Regions from separate parts of the Dactylosporangium sp. CA-152071 genome, predicted to be linked through region 1. Evidence: riboswitches for the same ligand, from Rfam matches in the RefSeq annotation. Region 1 holds a riboswitch; each other region holds the start of a gene.
The links. A riboswitch is a leader RNA that binds a small molecule or an ion and turns the genes downstream of it on or off. The one in region 1 is predicted to bind cobalamin.
Positions count from the first base shown of each region.

Region 2: linked by a shared signal. The riboswitch ahead of bluB (5,6-dimethylbenzimidazole synthase) and the one ahead of metE (5-methyltetrahydropteroyltriglutamate--homocysteine S-methyltransferase) in region 1 are both predicted to bind cobalamin.
Region 3: linked by a shared signal. The riboswitch ahead of ACQEVZ_RS13885 (VWA domain-containing protein) and the one ahead of metE (5-methyltetrahydropteroyltriglutamate--homocysteine S-methyltransferase) in region 1 are both predicted to bind cobalamin.
Region 4: linked by a shared signal. The riboswitch ahead of cobN (cobaltochelatase subunit CobN) and the one ahead of metE (5-methyltetrahydropteroyltriglutamate--homocysteine S-methyltransferase) in region 1 are both predicted to bind cobalamin.

Region 1 covers NZ_JBNJMZ010000001.1:895,804-900,622, reverse strand. The annotation lists gene ACQEVZ_RS03535 (caspase family protein) at 1-87, shown strand, start outside; gene ACQEVZ_RS03530 (Clp protease N-terminal domain-containing protein) at 164-880, opposite strand; gene ACQEVZ_RS03525 (helix-turn-helix domain-containing protein) at 992-1,210, opposite strand; gene metE (5-methyltetrahydropteroyltriglutamate--homocysteine S-methyltransferase) at 1,375-3,612, opposite strand; cobalamin riboswitch at 3,744-3,966, opposite strand; gene ACQEVZ_RS03515 (DUF4437 domain-containing protein) at 3,974-4,819, opposite strand, start outside.
Region 2 covers NZ_JBNJMZ010000001.1:2,931,320-2,936,138, forward strand. The annotation lists gene ACQEVZ_RS12940 (DJ-1/PfpI family protein) at 36-392, opposite strand; gene ACQEVZ_RS12945 (MBL fold metallo-hydrolase) at 464-1,204, shown strand; gene ACQEVZ_RS12950 (metallophosphoesterase) at 1,293-1,979, shown strand; cobalamin riboswitch at 2,068-2,270, shown strand; gene bluB (5,6-dimethylbenzimidazole synthase) at 2,309-2,929, shown strand; gene ACQEVZ_RS12960 (roadblock/LC7 domain-containing protein) at 2,985-3,491, opposite strand; gene ACQEVZ_RS12965 (hypothetical protein) at 3,488-3,826, opposite strand; gene ACQEVZ_RS12970 (S8 family serine peptidase) at 4,167-4,819, shown strand, end outside.
Region 3 covers NZ_JBNJMZ010000001.1:3,132,435-3,137,253, forward strand. The annotation lists gene ACQEVZ_RS13875 (cobyrinate a,c-diamide synthase) at 1-484, opposite strand, end outside; gene cobO (cob(I)yrinic acid a,c-diamide adenosyltransferase) at 478-1,080, opposite strand; gene ACQEVZ_RS13885 (VWA domain-containing protein) at 1,083-3,188, opposite strand; cobalamin riboswitch at 3,224-3,396, opposite strand; gene ACQEVZ_RS13890 (hypothetical protein) at 3,467-4,318, shown strand; gene ACQEVZ_RS13895 (hypothetical protein) at 4,395-4,819, shown strand, end outside.
Region 4 covers NZ_JBNJMZ010000001.1:3,099,846-3,104,664, forward strand. The annotation lists gene ACQEVZ_RS13725 (precorrin-2 C(20)-methyltransferase) at 1-331, opposite strand, end outside; gene ACQEVZ_RS13730 (precorrin-8X methylmutase) at 328-1,002, opposite strand; gene ACQEVZ_RS13735 (precorrin-3B synthase) at 999-2,138, opposite strand; cobalamin riboswitch at 2,253-2,474, shown strand; gene cobN (cobaltochelatase subunit CobN) at 2,515-4,819, shown strand, end outside.

The DNA of each region.
Region 1 (4,819 bases):
GCCCGGTCCCTGCCCAGCCCGCAGCAGCGCGGGTCGAACACCATCGGCTCGCTCGCTCTCGTGCGCAACCAGGCGGCGCTCGGCTGAACGCCGGCGGGCGGTCAGCTCTTGCCGCTGACCAGCCGCCGCCTCACCCTGTAAGCAGCGCTGACTGAATAGGTCGTTACATCGTTTGGCCGGCAATGACGGCGGGGAGGGCGCCGGGTGAGGTGGCCGTGCGGCCGGTGGTTCGCTGGTACCGGGCGACGAGGTCGTTGTGGCGCGAACGGTGCCACAGGCGGCGGTCCGCGCGGAGGATCAGGTTGCGCCGCGGCGGCGGGAAGGACCGGCCGAGGTCGGCGAGGAGGCGGGCGACGTCCACGCCGGCGGTGTCGAGCGTCCAGGCGGCGCCGGGGTCGAGCGCGGTGAGCGCAAGTGCGAGATGCTCCGTGCGGTGGTCCCGCTCGCGGCGGGCGAGGGCGAGCCGGAGCGACGCCTCGAAGGCCGCCTGCGCGTCGAGTCCCATCGGCGGCCGCTTCTGCGCGGACCACCGCCGCGCCTTCGCGGCGCCGAGCGGCAGCAGCGGCTCCCGCCAGGTGACCCGGTCGAGGGCCGCCGGGGTGACACCCTCGAGGAGCCGGTCGACGTCGAGCCCGAGCGACGCGAGGACCTGGCGGTCGTCGGCGACGCCGGCGCCCAGCGGCGCGGCCCGGCACACGGCGTCGAGGACCGCGGGCTCGGTCGCGCCGTGCCGGGCGAGCACGGCGGCGACCTCGTCGGTGCCGGTGGTGAGCGCGAGCAGCAGGTGCTCGCTGCCGGTGCGGGGGTGGCCGAGCTCGCGGGCCCGCAGCACGGCGCGGCCCATGGTCCGGCACAGGTCGGGATGGCTACCGCGGAACATCAGTCCTCCTCGCGACGACGATGCGATCGGTGATGGCGACCGGCGATGGCGATCGGTGGTGGCGATCAGTGATGGCGGCCGGCGTTCGCGGTCGACGGTGGCAGTGGCGCATCAGTCGTCGCCGGTGCCGCGGTGCTTGCGGTGCACGGTCTGCTTGGTGACGCCGAGCCGCAGCGCGATGTCCTGCCACGACCATCCGTCCCGGCGGGCGGCGGCGACCCGCTCGGCCTCCAGCTGCTCGGTCAGGCGGCGCAGGCGGGCGACGGCCCGCAGCGCGACGTCGTGGTCGCTGTCGTGCGCGGCGCGACCGAGCTCGTCGATCACGGTCATACCGTCAGCATAAGCTGACGACGCGGAAATCGTCAACATGTGCTGACGCCAACCGAGGACGACAGGCCTGCAGCGCGCCGGGCTTCGCTGTACACAGGCCGCAAACGCCAACGGCACGTGCCGACCCCGACGTGAGGCGCCGGCACGTGCCACGGCTCCAGAGATCAGCCGGCGCGGACCTCGGCGGCGGCCGCGACGAGATGCCGCAGGGACGCCTCGACCTCGGCGTAGCCGCGGGTCTTCAGGCCGCAGTCGGGGTTGACCCACAGCCGCCGGGCCGGGACGGCCGCGACCGCGTGGCGCAGCGCCTCGGCCATCTCCTCGCGCGACGGCACCCGCGGCGAGTGGATGTCCCACACGCCGGGTCCGACGCCACGCCGGTACCCGGCGGCGGCGAGGTCGTCGAGGACCTCCATCTTCGACCGGGACGCCTCGATGCTGGTGACGTCGGCGTCGAGGGCGTCGATCGCGGTGATGACGTCGCCGAACTCGGAGTAGCACAGGTGGGTGTGGATCTGCGTGTCGTCGGCGACGCCGCTGGTCGCGAGCCGGAACGCGTCGACCGCCCAGTCCAGGTAGGCCCCCTGCGCCGCCCGGCGTAGCGGCAGCGTCTCGCGCAGCGCCGGCTCGTCCACCTGGATCACCCGGATCCCGGCGGCCTCGAGGTCCCGGCACTCGTCGCGCAGCGCGAGCGCGACCTGGTCGGCGGTGCCGGCGAGCGGCTGGTCGGTGCGGACGAACGACCACGCGAGGATGGTGACCGGGCCGGTGAGCATCCCCTTGACGGGCCGGGTGGTCAGCGACTGGGCGAACGTGGCCCACCCGACCGTCATCGGCGCCCTGCGGGCCACGTCGCCGTGCAGGATCGGCGGGCGGACGCAGCGGGAGCCGTACGACTGCACCCAGCCGTGCTCGGTGGCGGCGAACCCGGACAGCTGCTCGGCGAAGTACTGCACCATGTCGTTGCGCTCCGGCTCGCCGTGCACGAGCACGTCCAGGCCGAGGTCCTCCTGCAGCCGGACGACCCGCCGGACCTCGGCCCGCATCAGCGCGGTGTAGCCCTCGTCGTCGAGGGTGCCGGCGGCCAGCGCGGCGCGGGCCCCGCGCAGCTCGGCGGTCTGCGGAAACGAGCCGATCGTGGTCGTCGGCAGGTCGGGCAGCCCGAGCAGTTCCTGCTGGCGGGCGGCGCGGGCGGTGGAGTCGCCGCGCCGCCGGTCCGCGGCGGTGAGGGCGGCGAGCCGGGCGCGCACCTCGTCGTGCCGCCACGCCGCCGGGGGCGGAGGCAGCGGCGCGGGCAGGTGGGCCGTGCCGTCGCGCAGCGCGCGGCCGAGGAGCACGACCTCGTCGACCTTCTGCCGCGCGAACGCGAGCCGCTCGTGCAGGCCCGGGTCGAGGCGGGTCTCGACGGACAGGTCCACCGGCACGTGCAGCAGCGAGCAGGACGTGGACACCGCCACGTGGTCGGCCAGGCCGGCGACGACCGCCCCGGCGGCGACCGCGGCGCGCAGGTCGGTGCGCCAGACGTTGTGGCCGTCGACGAGCCCCGCGACGATCGTCCTGCCGCCGAGGGGTCCGGCGGCCGCGAGCCGGTCGAGGTTGCCGGGGCCGGCGACCAGGTCGAGGCCGATCGCCTCGACCGGCGTGTCCAGCAGGGCCGGCAGGGCGTCGCCGATCTCGCCGAAGTACGTGGCGACGAAGAGCTTCGGCCGGGCCCTGAGCGCGCCGAGCCGGGAGTAGGCGCGGCGCAGCGCGTCGATCTCGTCCGGGCCGCGGTCCGTGGCGTAGGCCGGCTCGTCCAGCTGTACCCACGAGACACCCGCATCCGCGAGGGCGGCGAGGATCTCGGCGTAGACGCCGACCAGGTCGTCGAGCCGGGCGAACGGGTCGTCGCCCTTGGCCAGCAGCAGGAACGTGGCCGGTCCGACCAGCACCGGCCGGGTCTCGATGCCCAGGGCGCGGGCCTCGGCGTGCTCCCGCAGCGCCTTGGCCGGGTCGGCGGCGAAGACGGTGTCGGGTCCGATCTCGGGCACCAGGTAGTGGTAGTTGGTGCCGAACCACTTCGTCAGTTCGAGCGCCGGCTCGGCGTCCACGCCGCGGGCCATGGCGAAGTACGTGTCGAGCTTCGACAGCCCGAGCGCGGTGAACCGCGTGGGTGTCGCCCCGACCGCGACGGCGGTGTCGAGGACGTGGTCGTAGTAGGAGAACGTGTTCGACGGGATCGCCGCGAGGCGGGCGTTGCGCAGCGTCTGCCACACGTCGGCGCGCAGCGTCGCCGCCGTGCGCTCCAGGGTGTCCTCGTCGATGGTGCCGGCCCAGTAGGCCTCGACGGCCCGCTTCAGCTCGCGGTTCCCGCCGATGCGCGGGTAGCCGAGCACGGTGCTCAGCCCGAATGTGGTGCTCATGTGTCCCCTCGGTGCACAGTCACGACGGCCGGACTGGCACGGGGGGACGCCACCGGCCGCGCGGCGGCGCGCCGCGTGGGCCGTTCGATGGCGTCGGCCGTCCCGCGCGGCCTCCGACCACCGCACGCCGGGCGGCGCGCGGTGCGCTGGCAGGTCTTCGGACTCGCGGGCGTGACCCTGGATGTCGTCCAGGGTCGCCTACTGGCCGTCGCTTCCCAGGCCTCGCGGCCCAGTGCTCAATGACGGCGGTCGTTCCCACTCACCGCTGCGGGGCAGTCCCGGATTCGCACCGGATTCCCTGTTGCCACGGCCGGTCCTGGGGGACCGGCCGAACCAGCTGCACCGAACACCATACATGCCTTCACTGGTGCGTCGGGTCGCTCCAGCGGCCGATGCTGCGGGAGCGGACCGGCTCGATGAACCGCGGCGCGGCGCTGTGCGGGAAGCCCTCGCCCCAGTTGGTGGCGTCGCCGTGCATCTGGACGCGGGCGTTGTCGGTGTACCAGTCGACGAGGTCCGCGTCGGAGCGCACGATCCACGTGCAGCCGGCCTCGGCGTCGGCGGTGAAGTCGCCGTGGCGGATCAGCGGCGGGCGCCAGAAGTACGTGCCGGGCCACATCTTGCCGAAGTTGTAGTCGAAGCCGCCGTCGAGGCAGTACGCCTCCTCGGAGCACGGGTGGTGTGCGAGCGGCACCTCCCGCCAGCCGGGCTTGGCCTTGATGAGCCGGGTGTAGAAGCCGGTCTTCTCGTCGCGGTGCAGCAGCTTGATGAACAGGCCCGGCACCGGCGTGCCGCCGAGGTCGAAGCGCATCGGGGAGCCGTCCTTGACGTCGATCCACGGCATCCGGGCGCTGTCGAGCACGACGAGCTTCTGGTCGGGCCGCACGGTTTCGCGGTCCTTGGTTTCAGGGTGGAAGTGCCAGTCGCCGTACTCGCGGAACAGCAGGATCTCCGTGCCGGCCGTCGCCGTGACCGGCGGGGTCCACACGCCGGCGGGCGCGGTCCAGTAGCCCTCCGGCCCGAGGGCGGTGTCGCCGATGACGACCTCGCCGGACAGCACGAACCATTCGGTGTCCGCGTCGTGTACGCCGGCGGGCCGCGACCAGTCGCCGGTGAAGCGGACCTTCAGCGAGGCCGATCCGTCCTCCTCGTCGTAGCTGAGGTTGCGCTGCTCGGCGGTGCCGGTGGCGTGCTGGAACTCGGCGAG
Region 2 (4,819 bases), 2.0 Mb from region 1:
AGCGGCGGCCGTGAAGCCGGGCGGAGCGGGCGGCGTCAGGGGGTGCGGAAGCCGGCCTCGGCGAGCACGAACGCGCCCAGGCACAGCCCGACCACGGTGGCGCCCTCGTCGTGCGCGCGGCGGAGCCGGTCGAGGATGCCGGGCGCGACCGGCGCGCCGCCGGGCACCCGCCAGCCGGGCACGACGACGACGCCGGCGGTGTCGAGGTCGTCGAGGTCGTGCGGGGCGGTGAGGGCGATGCCGGCCGTCGTCGTCAGCGGGCCTGGGTGCTCCCCCGCGGTCCGCACGTCGAAGGCGGCCGCGACGCCGAACACCCGGGGCGCCACTGCGACCTCCAGCATCGGCGCGCCGTCGCCGATGAGCACCCCGACCGTCGTCGCCGAGCGCGTCATGGCTTGATCGTATCGGAGGATGGCGTTCCAGCCACTGCCGGCGGGCGCCGGGACCGGCGAAGGTGATGCCCATGACGATGCAGTTCCAGCGGTTCGGCGGCCCGACGGTGGTGTTCGGCGTCGGTGGCGTCACGTTCATCACCGACCCCACGTTCGACCCGCCCGGGCAGTACCCGCTCGGCAGCCGCATGCTGACCAAGACCGAGCCCGCCGCCGGCACCCCCGACGACGCCGGCGCCGTCGACGTCGTGCTGCTCTCTCACGACCAGCACCCCGACAACCTCGACACCCTCGGTCGTGCGTTCGCGGCGTCGGTACCGGTGGTGCTCAGCACCCCGGCGGCGGCCGCCCGCCTGGGCGGCCAGGTCACCGGCCTGGAGCCGTGGTCCCACACCGACCTGCCCCGGCCCGGCGGCGACGGCCACGTGCGGGTCACCGCCGTCCCCGCGCAGCACGGCCCCGACGGCACCGAACACCTCACCGGCCCGGTCACCGGGTTCGTCCTGCACGGCGACGGCCTGCCGACCGTCTACGTCAGCGGCGACAACGCGTCGCTGGACGTCGTCGCCGCCGTCGCGGAGCGCTTCCCGTCCGTCGACGTGGCGATCCTGTTCGGCGGCCGGGCCCGCACCGCGCTGCTCGGCGACGCCGACCTCACCCTCGGCGCGGCCGGGATGCTGGCGGCGGCCAGGCTCCTGGACGCGAAGACCGTGGTGCCGGTCCACGTCGACAGCTGGGCCCACTTCACCGAGGGCATCGCCGACGTCCGCGCCGCGTTCGAAACCGCGGGCAGCGCACACCTGCTGCGATAACCACGGGACCGCCACGGGACCGCCACGGGACCGCGGGCGACGCGCACCCGCCGCGGTAGCCGCGCGCCGGCCGGGGTAACCGGCAGGGGTGCTCATCGCCCACCTCAGCGACCTCCACCTCGGCGCGCAGCCGCCCGACCGGTTCGACCGCGTCATCGCGTACATCGGCAGCCTCCGCGAACCGGTGGACGCCGTGCTCGTCACCGGCGACGTCGCCGACCACGGACTCGACGCCGAATACGCGGCGTTCGGCCGGCTCCGGACGCTCGGTGTGCCCGTCCTCGCGGTGCCCGGCAATCACGACGACCCGGCCGCGTTCCGGACCGACCGCGCCGAGACCGTGGCGGGGGTGCTGTTCGCGCTGTGCGACTCGTCGGTGCCCGGGCACGCCGAGGGCTGGCTCGACGACGGCACCCTCCGGTGGCTCGACGGCACCCTCGCGGCGGCGACGGGCACGCCCGCGCTCGTGTGCTGCCATCATCCGCCGGTACCGGTCGGCAAGCCCGCCGCGGACCAGGTCCGCCAGCTCGGCGCCGGGCGGCTCGCCGAGGTCCTCCGCCGCCACCCGGACGTGCTCGCCGTCCTGTGCGGGCACGTCCACAGCGCCGCCGTCGGCACGTTCGCGGGCGTGCCCGTGCTCGCCGCGCCGGGCGTCGAGTCGACGATGGTGCTGCCGTGGGAGCCCGAGGACCGGCCCGAGCCGCCGCCGGCGCTCGCGTTCCACCTCGTCGAGGACGGCCGGCTCACCACTCACTACCGGCTCTGCGTGCCCTGAGCCCTGACGGTCCGCGAATGGCGCGGACTGAGCCCCTGCGGTCCGCGAATGCCGCGGCCCGGCCGGGCCGCCGCGTATGCTGCCGGACGGCACGAACTGAAGCGAGGTGCCCCGGGCGACCGGGGAGAATCGGGAAGCCGGTGTGAATCCGGCACGGGCCCGCCGCGGTGATCGGGGAGCTGCCGTCCATGCGCACCGACGGTGCGCGGTCACTGGCCTCAGGGCTGGGAAGGCGGACGGTGCAGGCGTTGATCCGAGAGTCCGAAGACCGGCCTCGCGGTCACCGGCCGTCCGTGACGGGCGGCCACGAGCAGCGGGAGCCTGCCCTGATGAGCACCGACCTGTACGACGTCGTGCACCGCCGCCGCGACGTGCGCGGCCAGTTCAATGGCGCGCCGATCCCCGCCGACGTCCTCGACCGCGTGCTGGGCGCCGCCCACGCCGCGCCGAGCGTCGGCCTGTCCCAGCCGTGGGACTTCGTCCTCGTCCGCGACCCCGCCCTGCGCGGCGCCTTCCACGACCACGTCCGCACCGAACGCGACACGTTCGCCGCGACGCTCGACGCCGACCGGGCCGCGGCCTTCGCCCGCATCAAGATCGACGGGGTGCTGGAGTCGACCCTGTCCGTGGTCGTCACGTACGACCCCGGCCGCGGCGGCCCGGCGGTCCTCGGCCGGCACGCGATCGCCGACGCCGGCCTCTACTCCGTCTGCCTCGCCATCCAGAACCTGTGGCTGGCCGCGACCGCGGAGGGGCTCGGCGTCGGCTGGGTGTCGTTCTACCGCGAGCCGTTCGTCCGTGAGCTGCTGGGCGTCCCGGCCGGCATCCGCCCGGTCGCCTGGCTGTGCCTGGGCCCGGTGACCCACCTGGAGTCCGTCCCCGACCTGGAGCGGCACGGCTGGCGCCGCAGGGCACCGCTCGCCGACGCCGTGCATCACGACCGCTGGTAGCCGGCGCCGCGCGGGGCGGGCACGGCGCCGGGCGGGACCGGAGCCGGGGCGGGGCTCAGAGCAGCGCGGCGAGCTGCTGGCAGGTCGGGCGGGCCTCCAGGTGCAGGCGGGCGACGTTGAGCCCGTCGCTGCCGAGCACCGCGAGCAGCGTGCTGCCGTCCACGGCGTACACGGTGAAGTAGCCGCCGTCGTTGCGCATGGTCGCGTCCCGGAACGGTGACTGCCCCAGCACCAGCGCCACCTGCCGGCCCAGGCCGAACGTCGTCGCCGCCAGCGCGGCCGCGTCGTGCGGCTCGGTGCCCCCGCCGGCGTCGTACGCGCCCAGGTCGTAGGTGACCAGCAGGCCGTCGACGCCGGCGAGCACGCTGCCGCGGACCCCCGGCACGCGCAGGCGCAGGTCCGCCATCGCGGCGCGCACCGGGGACAGGGCGGCGTCGAGCGGCTCGGGCCGCGTGCCGAACTGCGGCGACTGCAGCTGACCGACGCCGCCCCCGGGCTCGAGGCCCTCCCTGCGCGGCAGGCCGTCCTCGTCGGGGGCGCCGCCGAAGAAGCCGGACGTCACAGTTCGAGGCCCTCCTCGATCGCGCGCAGCTGGTGGCGGGCCAGCGCGAGGTTGGCGCGTGCCTTCGCGAGCGCGACGTACAGGAACAGCCCGTGGCCGTTGCGGGAGTGCAGCGGCCGGATGATGTGGTACTGGCTGTCGAGCGTGATGAGGATGTCCTCGATCGGCTCGCCGAGACCGAGCATCTCGATGGTGCGCAGCTTCGCCCGCACGACGTCGGTGTTGCCGGCCGCGGCCACCGTGATGTCGAAGTCGGCGCCGCCGCCGAGGGTGCCCAGCGTCATGCCGCTGGTGTAGTCGACGAGCGCGACCGCGAACGCCCCCTCGATGTTCATCGCGCTCTTCAGCGCGACATCCAGGTTGTTGCTCAAATCCGTGCCTCCTGAGCTGGTGCGGGTGCCGCGGCCAGCCTCGCACGGAGCGATCTTTCGCTGCACCCTTCGACGCAGCTTTTAGCCAGACGGCTCATAGCCAGCTGGCTTCTCAACCGATCCACCGGTCACTGCCGGTGAGCGCACGCAACTCATAAACAGTTTTGACGGCGCAGATCGTCGCCGTCTGTTCACCGGGGTGACCTTCGCCGGTCGCGTCCTCCTACCTTCTGCTCCAGCCCTCCGGGGTCGGCGTCAACCGGACCCGGCCACGGAGCTGGCATCCCTCGGAGGAGGTCTCACCGTGTTCCACCGAATTACGGCGGCCGGCGTCGCGCTCGTGGCGGGGCTGGCCGGTGCCTTCGCGGCGGCCGCGCCGGCGGCGGCCGTCGCGCAGGGCGCGATCCTGTACGCGGACAGTCCCGACGCGGTGGCAGGCCGCTACATCGTCACGCTGAAGGACGGCTCCACCGCGATCGCCACCCAGGCCCAGCGGCTCACCGGCAGGTTCGGCGGGCAGACCCGGCACGTGTTCGACAGCGTGCAGCGGGGCTTCTCGGCGAACATGTCCGTGCAGCAGGCGCAGCGGCTGGCCGCAGACCCGGCCGTCGCGTCGGTCGAGGCGGTCCAGCGCATCACCGTCCTCGACACCCAGAACAACCCGCCGAACTGGGGCGACGACCGCATCGACCAGCGGAGCCTGCCCCTGAACCAGGCGTTCACCTACCCGGCCGACCCCGGGCAGGGCGTCACCGTGTACGTGCTGGACACCGGCCTCAACGCGAGCCACACCGAGTTCAGCGGCCGGGTGAAGCAGGGCACCGACATCGTCGACGGGGACAGCAACCCCGCCGACTGCCACGGCCACGGCACGCACGTCGCGGGCACCGCCGTCGGCACCACGTACGGCATCGCGAAGAAGGCGAACCTCGTCTCGGTCCGCGTCCTGAACTGCCA
Region 3 (4,819 bases), 2.2 Mb from region 1:
GGATCTGCTCGTGCCGGTCGGAGCCGACCCGGTTGAGCACCACCCCGGCGATGCGCACGCCGGACCCGAACGACCGGAACCCGTGCACGACCGCGGCGATCGACCGGGCCTGCGCGGTCGCGTCGACCACGAGGACGACGGGCGCGTCGAGCAGCTTCGCGACGTGCGCGGTGGAGCCGAGCTCGCCCGCGCCGGTGCGCCCGTCGAACAGGCCCATGACCCCCTCGACGACCGCGACGTCGGCGCCGGATGAGCCGTGCGCGAACAGCGGACCGATCCGTTCCTCGCCGACGAGGACCGGGTCGAGGTTGCGGCCGGGGCGGCCGGCGGCGAGCGCGTGGTAGCCGGGGTCGATGTAGTCCGGGCCGACCTTGAACGGCGCCACGCGCAGGCCGCGGGCCGCGAACGCGGCGAGGAGCCCGGTCGCCACGGTCGTCTTGCCGTGGCCGGAGGCCGGCGCCGCGACGACGATGCGGGCTACCACTCGATGCCCTGCTGGCCTTTACGCCCCGCGTCCATGGGGTGCTTGACCTTCGTCATGTCGGTGACGAGGTCGGCGATCGCGACGAGGTCGGGGTGCGCGTCGCGCCCGGTGATGACGACGTGCTGGTTGCCGGGCCGGTCCCGCAGGGTGGCGACGACGTCGGCGACGTCGACCCAGCCCCACTTCATCGGGTACGTGAACTCGTCGAGCACGTAGAACCGGTGCGCCTCCGCGGCCAGGTCGCGCTTGATCTGCTCCCAGCCTTCGGCGGCCTCGGCGGCGTGGTCGCGTTCGGTGCCGGGGCGCTGGATCCAGGACCAGCCCTCGCCCATCTTCTGCCACACGACGGGGCCGCCCTTGCCGGTCTCACCGAGGGCCTTGAGGGCGGTCTCCTCGCCGACGCGCCACTTGGGGCTCTTCACGAACTGGTAGACGGCGATCGGCCAGCCGGCGCTCCAGGCGCGCAGCGCCATCCCGAACGCGGCCGTCGACTTGCCCTTGCCCTGTCCGGTGTGGACGGCCAGGATGTGCTGCCGGCGGCGCTGGCGGGTGGTGAGCCCGTCGTCCGGCACGCTCTCGACCTTGCCCTGCGGCATGTTCAGCTCCCCACGGTGGACAGTGCCGACAGCGGCAGGCAGTCGGCGGACAGGGCCCGGGCGAGGCGGCCGGCGAGGCCGAGCCGCACGGGGCCGGACTCGCAGTCGACGACGACCGCGGGGATGCCGGCGAGCGCGGGCACGACGGTCATCGGGTCGGGCCCGCTGGTCGCGCGGCCGTCGGTGACGACGACGAGCAGCGGGCGGCGGCGGGCGTCGCGGCGCTTCTCGCCGTGCAGCGTGCGGGCGGCCTGGCGCAGTCCCGCGGCGAGGGGGGTCCGGCCGCCGGTGCGCAGCTCGGCGAGGCGCAGCACGCCGACCTCGTGGCTGGCGGTCGGCTCGAGGACCGTGGTGGCCTCCGCGCCGCGGAAGGTGATCATGCCGACCTTGTCCCGGCGCTGGTACGCGTCGCGCAGCAGCGACAGCACGGCCGTCTTCACGACGGTCATCCGCTGCCGGGCCGCCATCGACCCGGACGCGTCGACGACGAACAGCACGAGGTTGGCCTCCCGGCCCACCTTGACCGCCTCGCGCAGGTCGCGGGCGTGGACGCGGCGGGACCCGCGCAGCGCGGCGGCGCGCACGGTGTCGGGCAGGTGCAGGCTGACGAGCTTGCCGCTGGGCTGCCGGGACCGCACGACGCGGCCGTGCCGGCCGTGCGCGGGTGAGCGCCGCCCGGCGTGGGAGCCCTGCTGCCGGTTGGCCCTCCCACCGATCTTCAAGAGCCGCGTCTTGTACGGGGCCTGCGCGAACGCGAGGTCCCCGGCCGGGCCCGTGGCGGGACCGGTGCCCCCATCGACGTCCGACGTATTGACCATCGTTTGTTCGGGGGTCGGGCGGCCACCCGGATCGTCGACCGGACCCGACGAGCCGGAATTGTCGGACGAGCCGGTAGAAGCGCTCGGCGGAGGCGGGCCACCGCCGTCGGGACCGCCGCCGTCAGGACCGCCGCTGTCCGGGCCGCCGCCATCGGGGCCGTCGGTGTCAGGGCCGTCGTCAGGGCCGTCGTCAGGGCCGTCGTCAGGGCCGTCGTCAGGGCCGTCGTCAGGGCCGTCGGTGTCGGAGCCGCCGTCGTCGGAAGCGTCGTCGGGGCCGTTGAGCTCCTGGTCGAGGATCTCCTCCAGGCGCTCCTGGTCCGCGCCCGGCGGGTCCAGAGGGTCGCGGCGGCGCCGGTGCGGCAGCGCGAGCCGGGCCGCGTCCCGCAGGTCGTCCTTCGTCACGACGGTCCGGCCGTGCCAGGCGGCGACGGCGACCGCCGTGCGGGCCACGACGATGTCGGCGCGCAGGCCGTCCACCCGGTACGCGATGCAGATCCGCGCGATCCGGTCCAGCTGCGCGTCCGGCAGCGTGACCCGGGGCAGGATCTGCCTGGCGGCGGCGATCCTGCCCGCCAGGGCCGCGTCCTGCTCGACGTAGCGGGCGGCGAACCCGGCCGGGTCGTTCTCGTACTGCAGCCGCCGCCGCACCACCTCGGCCCGCGGCTCGACCGTGGCGGGCGCGGCCACGCCGACGACCAGGCCGAACCGGTCGACGAGCTGCGGCCGCGGCTCGCCCTCCTCCGGGTTCATGGTGCCGACGAGCAGGAAGCGGGCGGCGTGCTTGACGGAGACCCCGTCGCGCTCGACGTGGGCGCGGCCCATCGCGGCGGCGTCGAGGAGCAGGTCGACGAGGTGGTCGGGCAGCAGGTTGACCTCGTCGACGTAGAGGACGCCCCGGTGCGCGGCGGCGAGCAGGCCGGGCTCATAGGCCTTCACGCCCTCGCCGAGGGCCCGCTGCAGGTCGAGGGTGCCGACGACCCGGTCCTCGGTGGCGCCGACGGGCAGCTCGACCAGCGCGGAGCGGCGCCGGGCGGCGGGCGTGCCGGCGGTGTGCGGGCCGTCGGGGCACGAAGGGTCGGCAGCCAGAGGGTCGCAGGCGAAGCGGCAGCCGGCGACGACGTCGACCTCCGGCAGGAGCGCGGCGAGGCCACGCACGACGGTCGACTTGGCGGTGCCCTTCTCACCCCGGACGAGGACCCCACCGATCGCCGGTGACACGGCGGTGAGCAGCAGGGCCAGGCGCAGGTCGGGCAGGCCGACCACGGCCGAGAACGGATACGGCGACGTCACGGGCACATCCTCCTCGAGCGGGTCCGCGCCCGCTGGGTCATGGAGCACGAGCGGCTGGAGTCTCCTGACTCCCGGATCGCCGCCATCCCCCGACCTTCCGGCTTTCGGCCGTGGCCCTTGCGCTGGAGGGTGGCTCCCCGGTCACAGTGGCGGGACCGTCCCAGATTCGCACTGGGTTCCTCCCTTGACCGCTCGGGGTTCATCGTGTCCCACGGCTCCCAGTGACGTCAACGTGACCCAAATCCTTCGGGCCGGGCACGACCGGCCGAACAGATGACATGTGGAGGAGCGTCGCGCACGCCGTCCTGTGCGTCGTGTTGACCATGGGTCTGCTCGTCGCGTCGGTACGGCCGCGCCTGCCGCCCCTGGCGCCCGAGACGAGCGTGGCGCCGCCGGGCACCCGGGCCATGTGGCTGTGGGAGCGGGAGCGGCCGGAGGCCGTCGTCGACTGGGCGCAGGCACGCTCGGTGACGACGATCTTCGCGTACTACGACCCGCGCGCCGACGTGACGGAGCTGACCCGGTTGCGTGCGCTGTGTGACGACGCCGGGATCGCCCTCGACGCGCTCGGCGGCGAACCGGCCTGGACGACCGACCACGCGACCGCGCTCGCCTGGGCGCGGGCCGCCGCGGCGTCCGGCCTGTTCCGGGGGCTGCACGTCGACGTCGAGCCCTACCTGCTGCCGGCCTGGGAGGAGCGGCAGGCGGCGCTCGTACCGCAGCTGCTGCGGCTGCTGGACGAGCTGGTGCTGATCGGCCCGCCGGTCGAGCTCGACGTGCCCTTCTGGCTGCCGACGGTCCAGGTCGGCGGGGAGAACCTGGCTGACGCCGTGCTCGCCCGGGTCGACGGCGTCACGGTGATGAGCTACCGCAACACCGCGACCGGCGGCAACTCGATGCTCGGCGTCGCCGACGACCTGCTGCGGCGGGCCGGGAAGGCGGCGAAACCGGCCCGGCTGGGCGCGGAGACGCAGGCGCTCGGTGACTGCGCGTACTGCACGTTCCACGGCGGCACGGACAGCGCCATGCGAGCCACGCTCAGCGACGTCGACCGGGCCGCGCAGCGCTACGCCGCGTTCGAGGGAATCGCGGTGCACCAGTACGACACCTGGATAGCGCTCACCGGCTAGCTCAACCGGCCGCCGGCCCGGCCGATCTGGAATTCGTCATCAGGCAGCCATCATCAACAGAGAAGGACCTCTACCGATGCGCCGTTCAGCCTCGATCGCCCTCGCCTGCGCCGCGGGCGCGGCCGCCATCGTTCCCGCCGCGGCGCCGGCCAGCGCCGCGACCCCGGACCTGGGCCTGGTGGTGCCGCTGCTCGCGCCGATGCTGCCGGGGCAGTCGGGCTGGGTGGGCACACTGTGGGGTGCGGCCGACGACGTCTGCGACGTGCGGGTCACCGCCTCCGGGGCGGGCCTCACCATCACGTACCCGTCGAACACGCAGAGCTACTCGTCGCTGTCGAAGGGTGACTCGCTCGCCGCCGGGCGCGTGGACTACATCGCGTTCAACATCAGCGTCGCCACGAACAAGCTCGTGTCGCTGAACCCGGTGACGCTGAACTACTCGTACACCGAGAAGGCCGACGGCGCGACCACCTGCACCGGCACGAAGCGCACCGGCTCGCA
Region 4 (4,819 bases), 2.2 Mb from region 1:
ACGGGTCGCCCTCGCAGAGCACGACCACGTCGCGGCCGGCGTCGAGGTGCGCGGCGAGCCGGGCCGCCCACGCGTCGTAGTGCTCCTCGATGAGGGCCCGGTAGTCGCGGACCTCTTCGGTGGTGACCGGGTAGACGAGCGCCTCTTCGATCTGGCCGTCGCGCAGGTACGGCGCGGCGATCGAACGGGCGATGCTGCGCCCGTGGCGGGCGCTGTGGAACGCGACGACGGGTGCCGCGGCGATGAGCCGGGCCGCCCTGACCGTCACGAGCTCCGGGTCGCCGGGGCCGAGTCCTACGCCGTACAACCGACCGGTGTCCACTGTGGTCATTCCTTCTCGTCCGCGATGGCGTTGACGGCGGCGGCCGTCATCGCGCTGCCGCCCCGGCGGCCGTGCACGACCAGATGCGGCAGGTCCGACGCCGCGAGCGCGACCTTCGACTCGGCCGCGCCGATGAACCCGACGGGGATGCCCAGCACGGCCGCGGGCCGGGGCGCGCCGGCCGCGATCATCTCCAGGAGCCGGAACAGCGCCGTCGGCGCGTTGCCGATGGCGACGACCGCGCCGTCGAGGCGCGGACCCCACAGGTCGAGGGCGGCGGCGCTGCGGGTGGTGCCCAGCTCGTGGGCGAGCGCCGGGACCCGCGGGTCGCGCAGCGTGCACAGGACCTCGTTGTCGCGGGGCAGCCTGGCGCGGGTCACGCCGGAGGCGACCATCTCCGCGTCGCACAGGATCGGGGCGCCGTCGCGCAGGGCGGCGCGGGCGAGGCGCACGACGTCCGCGCTGTACCCGACGTCACCGGCGAGGTCGACCATGCCGCACGCATGGATCATGCGGACGGTGACCTGGGCGACGTCGGCGGGCAGCGCGGACAGGTCGGCCTCGGCGCGGATCGTCGCGAACGACCGCCGGTAGATCTCCGCGCCGTCCTTGACGTAGTCGAAACCACCGTCCTGGACGGAACCGGAGGCGCCATCAGCGACGGTCTCCTGAGCCGTCATGACAGCACCCGGTAGCCGTCGGCGGTCGCGAGCATCTCCACGTGCCTTCCCTTCGGTGCGCCGCAGCGCCGTTCGCAGCCGACCCAGTGCACCGGCAACGCATGGTCGAGACCGCTGAGGACGGCCGCGCGGGCGTCGGCGCGCACGTCGGCGAGGGCCTTCGCGCAGCCGGGCCGGCCGGCGCACGCCGTGACCCCGGCCCACGGCGTCGCGGGGTCGGTGCCGAGGCCGGCGGTCGTCAGCAGTGACTCGAGACGTCCAGCTTCTTCGACCGGCACGTCGGGCACGACGACGGTCCGCCACGGCGTGACGATGATCTCCCCCGGCGCCGCCGCGACGAGCGCGGCCGACTGCTCCGGTGTCAGCAGCCCGAGTGGTACGACCACCGTCAGCGCGACCAGTCCCCCGACCTGCGGGGCCCGTCCGACCGCCGGCCCAGGCGAGCCTACGAATTGGTCAACGTCTGTACCGGGGGCGAACCCCAGGCGGGCCGCCACCCGGGCCGGGCCGTCGGTCAGCTCGGCCAGCCGCCACGCGGTGCCGCCCTGCGCAGCGCGCTCGTCCAGGAACGCCCGGGACGCCCGGAGCAGCAGCTCAGCGGGGTTGTCACCGCCCCGGCCCGCGGTCGGGAGCCCGGCGAGGAGGAGGCGGTCGCCGTGCAGGCCGACGTCGCCGCCGAGCGGGGACACGTCGCCGCGCCCGTCGTCGACGGTCACCAGGAACCGGCCGGGCAGCGCCGCCAGCGCGGGGTCGGCGCACAGCCCGGCGTCGAACGCGGCCACCACCGGCCGCACGTCCAGCTCGCCGAGGCCGTCGCGGCCGCTGAGCGGGCTGGCGATGATGTTGCGGACCCGCTCGTGGGTGTCCGACGGCAGCAGTCCCGCGGCGGTGAGCCTGGCCGCCAGCTCCGGCGACGCGTCCGGCCGCAGCCCTCTGATCTGCACGTTTCCGCGCGAGGTGAGCTCCAGGGCGGGGTCGCCGAGGTCCGCGGCGGCGGCGCGGAGGACCGCGAGGGCTGGGACGGTCAGCCGCCCGCCGGGCAGCCGGACGCGGGCAAGACCGCCGTCGGCCGCCGCGTGGACCTGCACGGCACCCGGGCACCGGTCCGGAGCGTCACGTCCACTGGCAGCCTGCACGCGCCGGATACTACTGCGCAGCGCCGCCCCCGACCCAAGGAAGCCGACCAAGCGACCCGGCCAAGCGGGCCGACCGGCGGCGGCCGGCCCGGGCGAGCTTGACGCAAGGAAGCCGTGACCGGCAGAGTTGGCGGTGCTGTACGGCGACGTGTGGAGGAAGCCGGTGTGAATCCGGCGCGGTCCCGCCACTGTGACCGGGGAGTGGACCTCCGACGACGGCCACCGGGCCCAGCGCCCCGGAGGCCGGAGACGACGGCCACCGGGTGCGAGCCCGGGAAGGCCGGAGGCGAGCGCCGATCCGGGAGCCAGGAGACTCTCCGCCGCCGGAACCTTTCCCGACCGACTTGGGGCGCGGACCCCGAGGGAGGACCCCGGCGTGATCCTGCTGCTGTCGACGTCCGACACCGACCTGCTCAGCGCCCGTGCGAGCGGCGCGGCGTTCCGGCTGGCCAACCCGTCCCGCCTCACCGTGGAGGAGCTGCCGGCCCTGGCCGACGGCGCCGACCTGGTCGTGGTGCGGTTCCTGGGCGGCTACCGCGACTGGCAGGAGGGGTTCGACACGCTGCTGCGCCTGCCGGCGCCGGTGGTGCTGCTCGGCGGTGAGTCGCTGCCCGACGCGGAGCTGATGCGCCACTCGACGGTGCCCGCCGGCGTCGCCGCGGAGGCCCACGCCTACTTCACCGAGGGCGGCCCCGCCAACCTCGCCGAGCTGCACAACTTCCTCTCCGACACGGTCCTGCTGACCGGCCACGGGTTCGCGCCGCCGGTGCAGACCCCCGCGTGGGGAGTGCTGGACCGGGACTCCACGGCCGACGGTCCGACCGTCGGGATCATCTACTACCGGGCGCACCACCTGGCGGGAAACACCGCGTTCGTGGAGACGCTCTGCGAGGCCGTCGAGGACGCGGGCGGGCGGGCCCTGCCGGTGTTCGCCTCGTCGCTGCGGGCCGCCCCGGCGGAGCTGCTCGACACGCTGCGGCAGGCGGACGCGCTGGTCGTCACGGTCCTCGCCGCGGGCGGCACCCGGCCCGCCGACGCGCAGGCCGGCGGCGAGGACGGGGCGTGGGACGTCGGCGCCCTGGCCGCGCTCGACGTGCCGATCCTGCAGGGGCTGTGCCTCACGAGCTCCCGCGACACCTGGGACGCCAACGACGACGGGCTGTCGCCGCTGGACACCGCGACGCAGGTCGCGATCCCCGAGTTCGACGGCCGGATCATCACGGTGCCGTTCTCGTTCAAGGAGATCGACGCCGACGGCCTCACCGTGTACGTCGCCGACCGGGAGCGGGCCGGCCGGGTCGCCGGGACCGCGGTCGCGCACGCCCGGCTGCGGCACCTGCGGCCCGAGGACCGCAAGATCGTGCTGATGCTCAGCGCGTACCCGACGAAGCACGCGCGGATCGGCAACGCGGTCGGCCTCGACACGCCCGCGAGCGTCGTGCGGCTGCTCGATGCGATGCACGCGCAGGGGTACGTCGGCGCCGACGGCTTCCCGAAGGACGGCGACGCGCTGATGCACACGCTCATCGCCGCCGGCGGGCAGGACGTGAACTGGCTCACCGAGGACCAGCTGCGCGGCAACCCAATCCGGATCTCCGCCGCCCGGTACCGGAGCTGGTTCGACACGCTCCCCGCCGACCTGCGGGAGGACATGGAGCGGCACTGGGGGCCGGCGCCCGGTGAGCTGTTCGTCGACACGTCCCGCGACCCCGGCGGCGAGATCGTCCTCGCCGCGCTGCGCGAGGGCAACGTCGTGGTGATGGTGCAGCCGCCGCGCGGCTTCGGGGAGAACCCCGTCGCGATCTACCACGACCCCGACCTGCCGCCGAGCCACCACTACCTGGCCGCGTACCGGTGGCTCGCCGACGAGTTCGGCGCGCACGCGGTCGTGCACGTCGGCAAGCACGGCAACCTCGAGTGGCTGCCGGGCAAGACGGTCGGGATGTCCGCCTCGTGCGGTGCCGACGCGGCCCTCGGAAACCTGCCGCTGATCTACCCGTTCCTGGTCAACGACCCCGGCGAGGGCACCCAGGCGAAGCGGCGGGCGCACGCCACCCTGGTCGACCACCTGATCCCGCCGATGGCGCGCGCCGAGTCGTACGGTGACATCGCCCGCCTCGAGCAGCTCCTGGACGAGCACTCGACGATCGCGGCCCTCGACCCGGCGAAGCTGCCGGCGATCCGCGGGCAGATCTGGACGCTGCTGCAGGCGGCGCGGCTCGACCACGACCTGGGCCTGGCCGACCGGCCCGGTGACGACGGGTTCGACGAGCTGATCCTGCACATCGACGGCTGGCTCTGCGAGATCAAGGACGTCCAGATCCGCGACGGGCTGCACGTGCTCGGCGTCGCGCCGGCCGGCGAGGCCCGGGTCGACCTGGTCCTCGCCATGCTGCGGGCGCGGCAGCTGTGGGGCGGCACGGTCGCGCTGCCCGGCCTGCGCGAGGCCCTCGGCCTGACCGAGGGCTCGACCGCGCGCGTGTCGGTCGACGAGGCCGAGTCGCAGGCCCGCGCCCTTGTGGCGGAGATGGAGTCACGGGGCTGGCCCACCACCGACATCTCCGACATTTCGGATTTGCCGGATGTGGTACGGGTGCTGGAGTTCGCCGCACGGGAGATCGTGCCGCGGCTGTCCCGTACCGGCGACGAACTGACGATGGTCCTGCATGCGCTGGACGGAG